Regions from separate parts of the Streptomyces sp. NPDC002884 genome, predicted to be linked through region 1. Evidence: riboswitches for the same ligand, from Rfam matches in the RefSeq annotation. Region 1 holds a riboswitch; the other holds the start of a gene.
What was found. A riboswitch is a leader RNA that binds a small molecule or an ion and turns the genes downstream of it on or off. The one in region 1 is predicted to bind cobalamin.
Positions count from the first base shown of each region.

Region 2: it holds a riboswitch for cobalamin, as region 1 does, so the genes downstream of both, ABT070_RS07985 (CbtB domain-containing protein) here and ABT070_RS12920 (ABC transporter substrate-binding protein) in region 1, are expected to answer to the same signal.

Region 1 is NZ_JBEOVB010000005.1:77,892-81,285, forward strand. It holds gene aceB (malate synthase A) at 1-376, shown strand, start outside; gene ABT070_RS12910 (Rdx family protein) at 399-686, opposite strand; gene ABT070_RS12915 (HipA family kinase) at 683-1,597, opposite strand; cobalamin riboswitch at 1,703-1,903, shown strand; gene ABT070_RS12920 (ABC transporter substrate-binding protein) at 1,971-3,026, shown strand; gene ABT070_RS12925 (FecCD family ABC transporter permease) at 3,023-3,394, shown strand, end outside.
Region 2 is NZ_JBEOVB010000003.1:133,964-137,357, forward strand. It holds gene solA (N-methyl-L-tryptophan oxidase) at 1-744, opposite strand, end outside; gene ABT070_RS07980 (CbtA family protein) at 1,096-1,857, opposite strand; gene ABT070_RS07985 (CbtB domain-containing protein) at 1,882-2,103, opposite strand; cobalamin riboswitch at 2,139-2,292, opposite strand; gene ABT070_RS07990 (enoyl-CoA hydratase/isomerase family protein) at 2,363-3,394, opposite strand, start outside.

The DNA of each region.
Region 1 (3,394 bases):
GACGTATCCGGGCCTGGTCAACGCCGTGCAGGTCGGCATCCGTTACATCGAGGCCTGGCTGCGCGGCCTGGGCGCGGTCGCCATCTTCAACCTGATGGAGGACGCGGCCACCGCCGAGATCTCCCGTTCGCAGATCTGGCAGTGGATCAACGCGGGGGTGGAGTTCGAGCGCGACGGGACCACGGTGAAGGCCACGCCCGAGCTGGCCCGCGAGATCGCCGCCGGGGAACTGGCCGCGATCCGCGCGGAGATCGGCGAGGAGGCCTTCGCGGCCGGCCACTGGCAGCAGGCGCACGACCTGCTGCTGACGGTCTCCCTCGACGAGGACTACGCGGACTTCCTCACCCTGCCGGCGTACGAGCGGCTCAGGGGCTGAGCACCGGCACCGACCGGAACGCTCACCTCTCCGAGTGGCCCAGGGACTTCCCCGGGGCCACTCGGTCGCGTACGAGCTTCTTCACCGCGGTCGGCTCGGGGAAGCCCTGTTCGCGCCGGTCCCAGACCACCTCGTCGTTCACCCGGACGACGAAGACCCCGCCCGTGCCGGGCCTGAGGGCGAGCTCCGTCAGCTCGGCCTCGAAGGTCGTGAGCAGCTCCTGCGCCAGCCAGGCCGCGCGCGGCAGCCAACGGCACTGGGTGCAGTACTCGATCTCGACCCGCCCGCTCGCGTCACTCGTTTCGCTCATCCGAGGTGCACCGACCAATCCTGTTCCGCGGCCGGCCTGCCGTGCAGGTCGGGGACCCGCTTCAGCCAGTCGGGCCGTCCTTGCTGCGTCCTCGCCGCACGCCGGGCCTCGTCGGCGGCGAGCTCCTTCGGGCCGGGGAAGTCGGTGGGCAGCCAGGCCGCGGAGGCTGCCGCGCGCGCGTGGAGGTACCGCACGTACGCCTCCCGGACGGCGTCCGGGGTCGTGAACCCCTCCTCGTCGGCCAGCCAGGCGTCCGGCACCTCCGCCACGATCCGGCGCAGCAGCTCCTCCGTCACCCTGGGCGCCAGCTCGGCGTCGGCGGCCCGGGTGTCCGGGGCGCAGCGGCCGAGGGCGTGGTGGCGGAAGTCGTAGCGCTTCTCGGGGTCGGCGCCGTCCCAGCGGTGGTGGAAGACGAGTGCGGCGCCGTGGTCGATGAGCCACAGCCGGGGCGGGACGGTGCCGAACGTCGGCCAGACCATCAGGTTGGAGCTGTGGACCGTACGGTCGACGTTCACGGTCAGGGCGTCCAGCCAGACGATCCTCCCGGCCTCCAGCGGCTCCACCGGGAAGGCCTCCGCGACCTCCGGGGTGAAGTCCTCCGCACCCGGCAGGAAGTCCATCCCGAGGTTGAGCCCCGCGCTCGCGGCGTGCAGGTCCCGTACCTCCTGGTGCGGTTCGTGCTCCGCGATCGCCGGGTCGAAGTGCACCAGGACCAGCTCGGGGAAGCGCAGCCCGAGGGCGCGCGCCAGCTCGCCGACGATCACCTCGGCGACGAGCGCCTTGCGGCCCTGCGCGGAGCCCGTGAACTTCACGACGTAGGTGCCCAGGTCGTCCGCCTCGACGACGGCCGGCACGGAACCGCCCGCCCGCAGAGGGGCGAGGTAGCGGGTCGCTGTGACCTCGGTCAACATGACTCTCTCCCTCTGGCCTGGAGAAGCATAGTAACCAGGCGTGACAGCCGGCGAGAGGGTCTGATCCACCGTCCGAAACGGCCCGCGGGCGGCCTCGGCGGCGTGTGGTAGCTTGCCAAGGCCAGTCGAACCCATGTGCGCACGCGTGTGTGTACGGGTCAGGGAATCCGGTGCGAATCCGGAGCTGACGCGCAGCGGTGAGGGCGACGGGCGGGGCAACGGCCACTGGAGCGCGTACGCGGTCCGGGAAGGCGCCTCGTCCGGGTGACCCCGAGTCCGAAGACCTGCTGGCGACCCCACTGCCGTCGGACGGCCGGGGGAGCACCGTACGACCGGGCTTCGCGCTTGAGCCCTCGACGCCGAAGGAAGCCCTGTGCCGTTCGCACGTGCCGTCCGTCCTGCCCGTCCTGCCGTTCTGTTCCTGGCCGGCGCCCTGTTGCTGGCCGGCTGCGGCTCCTCCGGCCCGGCGGATCCCTCGGGCCCGGCGGGGAAGGGCGGGGCCGCCGGCTATCCGGTCCGGCTCGACAACTGCGGGCGGCAGATCGGTGTCGACGGCCCTCCGCGGCGGGCCGTCTCCCTCAACCAGGGCACGACCGAGATCATGCTCTCCCTCGGGCTGGCCGACCGCATGGTGGGCACCGCCACCTGGACCGACCCGGTGGCCGAGGGCCTGGCGAAGGCGAACGCGAAGGTGCGGCGCCTCGCCGACAACGCCCCCTCCTTCGAGAAGGTCCTGGACACCGAACCCGACTTCGTCGCCGCCTCCTTCGCCTCCACCCTCGGCAAGGGCGGGGTCGCCCCGCGCGAGCAGTTCGAGAAGCTCGGCGTGCCCACCTACCTCTCCCCCTCCGACTGCGTCGGCAAGGACAACAGCGGCGACGGCGACGGCGTCCGCACCGAGCCGCTGACCATGGAAGCGGTCTACGGCGAAGTACGCGACCTGGCGCGGGTCTTCGGCGTCCGGGAGCGCGGCGAGCGGCTCGTGGCCGGGCTGAAGGGCCGGGTGACCGAGGCCACCGCCGGACTCGACGCCCGAGGCGTGACCCTCATGTACTGGTTCGCCAACTCGCAGTCCCCGTACCTCGCGGGCTGCTGCGGCGCTCCGGGCATCGTCACGAACGCGCTCGGCGCGAAGAACGCCTTCGACGACACCCAGGAGGAGTGGCCCCAGGTCAACTGGGAGACCGTCGCCGACCGCGATCCCGACCTCCTCGTCATCGGCGACCTGACCCGCAGGCAGCAGACGGCCGAGACCGCCGCCAAGAAGATCGAGTTCCTGGAGTCGAACCCGGTCACCAGGAACATGACCGCGGTGAAGAAGAAGCGGTACGTGCTGCTGTCCGGACAGGCCATGAACCCGACCGTCAGGACCGTCGAGGGCATCGAGAAGGTCGCGGCGGCGCTGCGCAGCCACGGCCTCGCGAAATGACCGGCGCGCCGGCCGCGCCCACGGCGGTGGCCAGGGCCGCGGCGGCGGGCGGACTGCGCCGCGCGCTGCTGTGGGCGTCCGGTCTCGCGCTGCTGTGCGCCTCGGTCGCCGTGGCCATCACCATCGGCCCCGCGGACATCGCCGTCGGTGACGTGTGGTCCGCGGTCGCGTCCCATCTCGGCTGGGGCCAGGCGGAGTTGACGCCGCTGCGGGACGGCATCGTGTGGAACCTGCGGCTGCCGCGCACCCTGCTCGCCGCGGTGTGCGGCGCCGGCCTAGCGGTGTGCGGGGCCGTGATGCAGTCCCTGCTGCGCAACCCGCTCGCCGATCCCTTCGTCCTCGGGGTCTCCTCCGGCGCCTCGACCGGC
Region 2 (3,394 bases), on a different contig from region 1:
CCCGTCGCTCCCGGACGGCAGGCCGTAGAGGTGCAGCTCCCCGTCCCAGATCAGGGTCGGCCACATGACGGACGGGTCCCGCTGCCGGAAGTGGAAGACCTGCTGCTGGGTCACCCGCAGCGGTGGCAGGGCGACGGGCAGTCCGAGCTCGGGCAGCCACGCGCCGGCCGCGACCACCACCGTGTCGGCGACGATCTCGCGGCCGTCGTCGGTGTGCAGCCGCGCCTTCCCGCTCCCCCGGACGTCGATGCCGGTGACGCGGGTGCCGATGATCGCCCGCGCCCCGTGCTCGATCGCCCGCCGTACGCAGGCCCCGACGGTCTCGTCGGCGTGGACCACGCCCGCGTCGGGGTGGTGGAGCACCGGACCGGTGATGCGGATGTACGGCCAGCGCTCCGCGGCGGCTTCCGCGCCGAGGAGTTCGTGCGGCACTCCGGCCGCGGCGAGGAGACCGGCGATCACCTTCGGGTCGTGGTCCTCGCCCATGTCGAGCCCACCGGTCGTGCGCAGCAAGGGGGTCGAGCTGTCGTCCTCCAGCTCCCGCCACTGCTCGTACGCCTGTCCGGTCAGCCGTACGTAGAAGGGGTCGGCGTACGCCCTCCGGAAGATCCGTGAGCTCCCGTGCGAGCTGCCGTGCCGGTGGCCGACGTCGTACGCCTCGACGAGCGTGACCTCGTGGCCCCTGCGGGCCAGTTGCCAGGCGGTGGCCGCGCCCATGAGTCCGGCGCCGACTACGGCGATCACAGTCCCTCCCCGGGGATCCGGCCGGTGCCCACGAGCGGAACGCGGGCCATGCCGGCGGACTCGATCGTACGGGCGACCGGGTCCTCGGATGTCAGGAGGACCGGGACCCCCGACGCGACGGGGTCGGCGGCGAGCGGCGCGAACCGGCGGGGAGTGACGGCGAGGCCGGGGGCGGCTGCCGTGTACCGGCGGGAGTGACGGCGGGGCCGGAGGCAGTTGCCGTGTACCGGCGGCCGGTCGGATGTTCGTCCCGGCAGTTTCACCGGCCGCCGGTCCGGCGGGCTCGCGAACGCGGGAGGGCCCCCGGAACGGTTCCGTGGGCCCTCTCGTCGGGTCGTGATGCCGGTCAGGTCACTGCGGGGCGGCCACCGGCGTGCCCGCGGTCACCGTGGCGGGCTTGGGGTGCAGCAGCCGTTCGGCCAGTTCGCCGAAGACGAGGCCGAAGCCCGCCCAGAGCGTGAGCTGCATGGCGAGGGCGGACAGGCGGAACCGCCACAGCAGGGTCGCGGGGAAGTCGCTCGGCACCTCGTTGACGGTCGGCAGGAACTCGTAGGCCAGCCCGATGACGAGCACGAAGCCGAGGACGGCTGCGACGGTGGCGTTCCAGGTGCCCAGCCTCGGTGCGAGCCGCTTGCCCAGGATCACCGCGGCGACCGCGAGCAGCACGCCGAGCACCATCATCAGGAAGTACAGGGTGGTCCGCTTGCCGATGGTGTCGCCGTCGCCGACCGCGGGCGGATTGGCCGGGTACTTCAGGAACGGCACGACGTACACGGCGAGCAGGGCGGTCCCCGACAGCAGAAGGGCCGTGGCCCGCGGGGTGAACCGGCCGACGCGGCCGAGGGCGAAGCAGAAGGCGAGGGCGGCGATGCCGCCGAAGGCCACCCCGTAGATCAGCACGCCGGTGGCGAGGCCGGCGGTGGACTGGAGGCTGCGGGAGACGAGTTCCACCTCGTGGTGCTCGTGGCCCGCGGCATGGGACTCCTCGAAGCCGATCGCGCTGTCGACGTTCGGCTCACCGAGGAAGTAGGCGACGATCAGGGCGAGCACGCCGGCGCCGAGGCCGGCGAGCATGCCCCGCACGAGCAGGTTTCTTACCGTTGCGGAGTTCATGGGTGTGCTGGGGTTCCCCTCGGGTCAGTGGCAGGGGAAGCCGAGCAGGTGGCGGGCGTCGTGCACCCACTCGTGAACGTCCTCGCCGGAGACGACGGCGGTCGCGCCTTGCTCCGCGCCGACGAAGTAGAGCAGGACCAGCATCAGGACGCCGAAGAAGACGGCCCAGGGGGCGATGTCCTTCAGCGGCAACTTGGCGGGTACGACGGGCGTGCTGGTAGTCGGCTGGGCGACATGCTGCGCCATGGCAAGACCTCCTCTGGGAGTTCGCGTCCCATCTCGGTGGTGCACATGACGACGGCCACGGGTCTGACTCGCGGTGCGCCCCTTCGGGGTACACCGTCCACAGTGGCGCGACCGTGCCGGATTCTCACCGGCTTCCGTCTCGCCGTCGTCAAATATCAGAGCGACGGTACCGCGTGTCGGGCCGCTGGCCAATACCGCCCCACCTGGCGTGATTGCCCTCTCCACGGCCAAGTGGCCCGGATCACCGCCCCGGTTGCGGTCACCGGGCCGCCTCCGTGGCCATATCGGGCCCGGGAAGCCGGAGTTCACGCTCGCCGAGCGGGGTGAAGAAACGCTCCACATCGGCCGCCGTGACCTCGGCGAGAGTGGCCGGCGACCAACGCGGGTCGCGGTCCTTGTCGATGACCTGGGCCCTGATGCCCTCGACCAGGTCGGGCGTGGTCAGGGCCGCGCAGGAGACGCGGTACTCCTGCTCCAGCACCCGCTCCAGCACGCCGAGCCGCCCGGCGCGGCGCACGGCGGCCAGGGTGACCTTGAGCGCGGTGGGCGACTTGGCCAGCAGGGTCTCCGCGGTCTCCTTCGCCGCCGGGTCGCCGTGGGCGAACAGCCGTCGGACGATCTCCTCGACGGTGTCGGCCGCGCAGCAGCTGTCGATCCACGCCCGGTGGCCCGCCAGCTCCCCGGCCGGCAAGGGCCGTACATGACGGTCCAGGGCTGCCTGGACGGGCAGACCGGAGAGGTCGTCGACGAACCGACGGAGCGACACGGACGGTACGTAGTGGTCGGCGAGCCCGCACAGCACCGCGTCCCCGGCGCCGATCCGGGCGCCCGTCAGGGCGAGATGGGTGCCCAGTGCGCCCGGGGCGCGGGCGAGCAGGTGAGTGCCGCCGACGTCCGGCACGAAACCGATGCCGGTCTCGGGCATCGCGATCCTCGACCGCTCGGTGACCACCCGGACACCGCCGTGCGCGGAGACGCCGACCCCGCCGCCCATCACGATGCCGTCCATCACGGCGACGTAGGGCTTGGGGTAGCGGGCGATGCGGGCGTTGAGGCGGTACTCGTCGCGCCAGAAGGCGGCCGAGGCGGCGCCGTCGGCGTCGCGGGCGTCGTCGTGGACGGCGCGGATGTCGCCGCCCGCGCACAGCCCGCGCTCCCCCGCCCCGGAGATGACGACGGTCTCGACGGCCGGGTCGCGCTCCCACGCGCTCAGCGCGTCGTCGATCCGGCGCACCATCGTGTGGTTGAGGGCGTTGATGGCCCTCGGCCGGTTGAGCGTGATGTGGGCGGC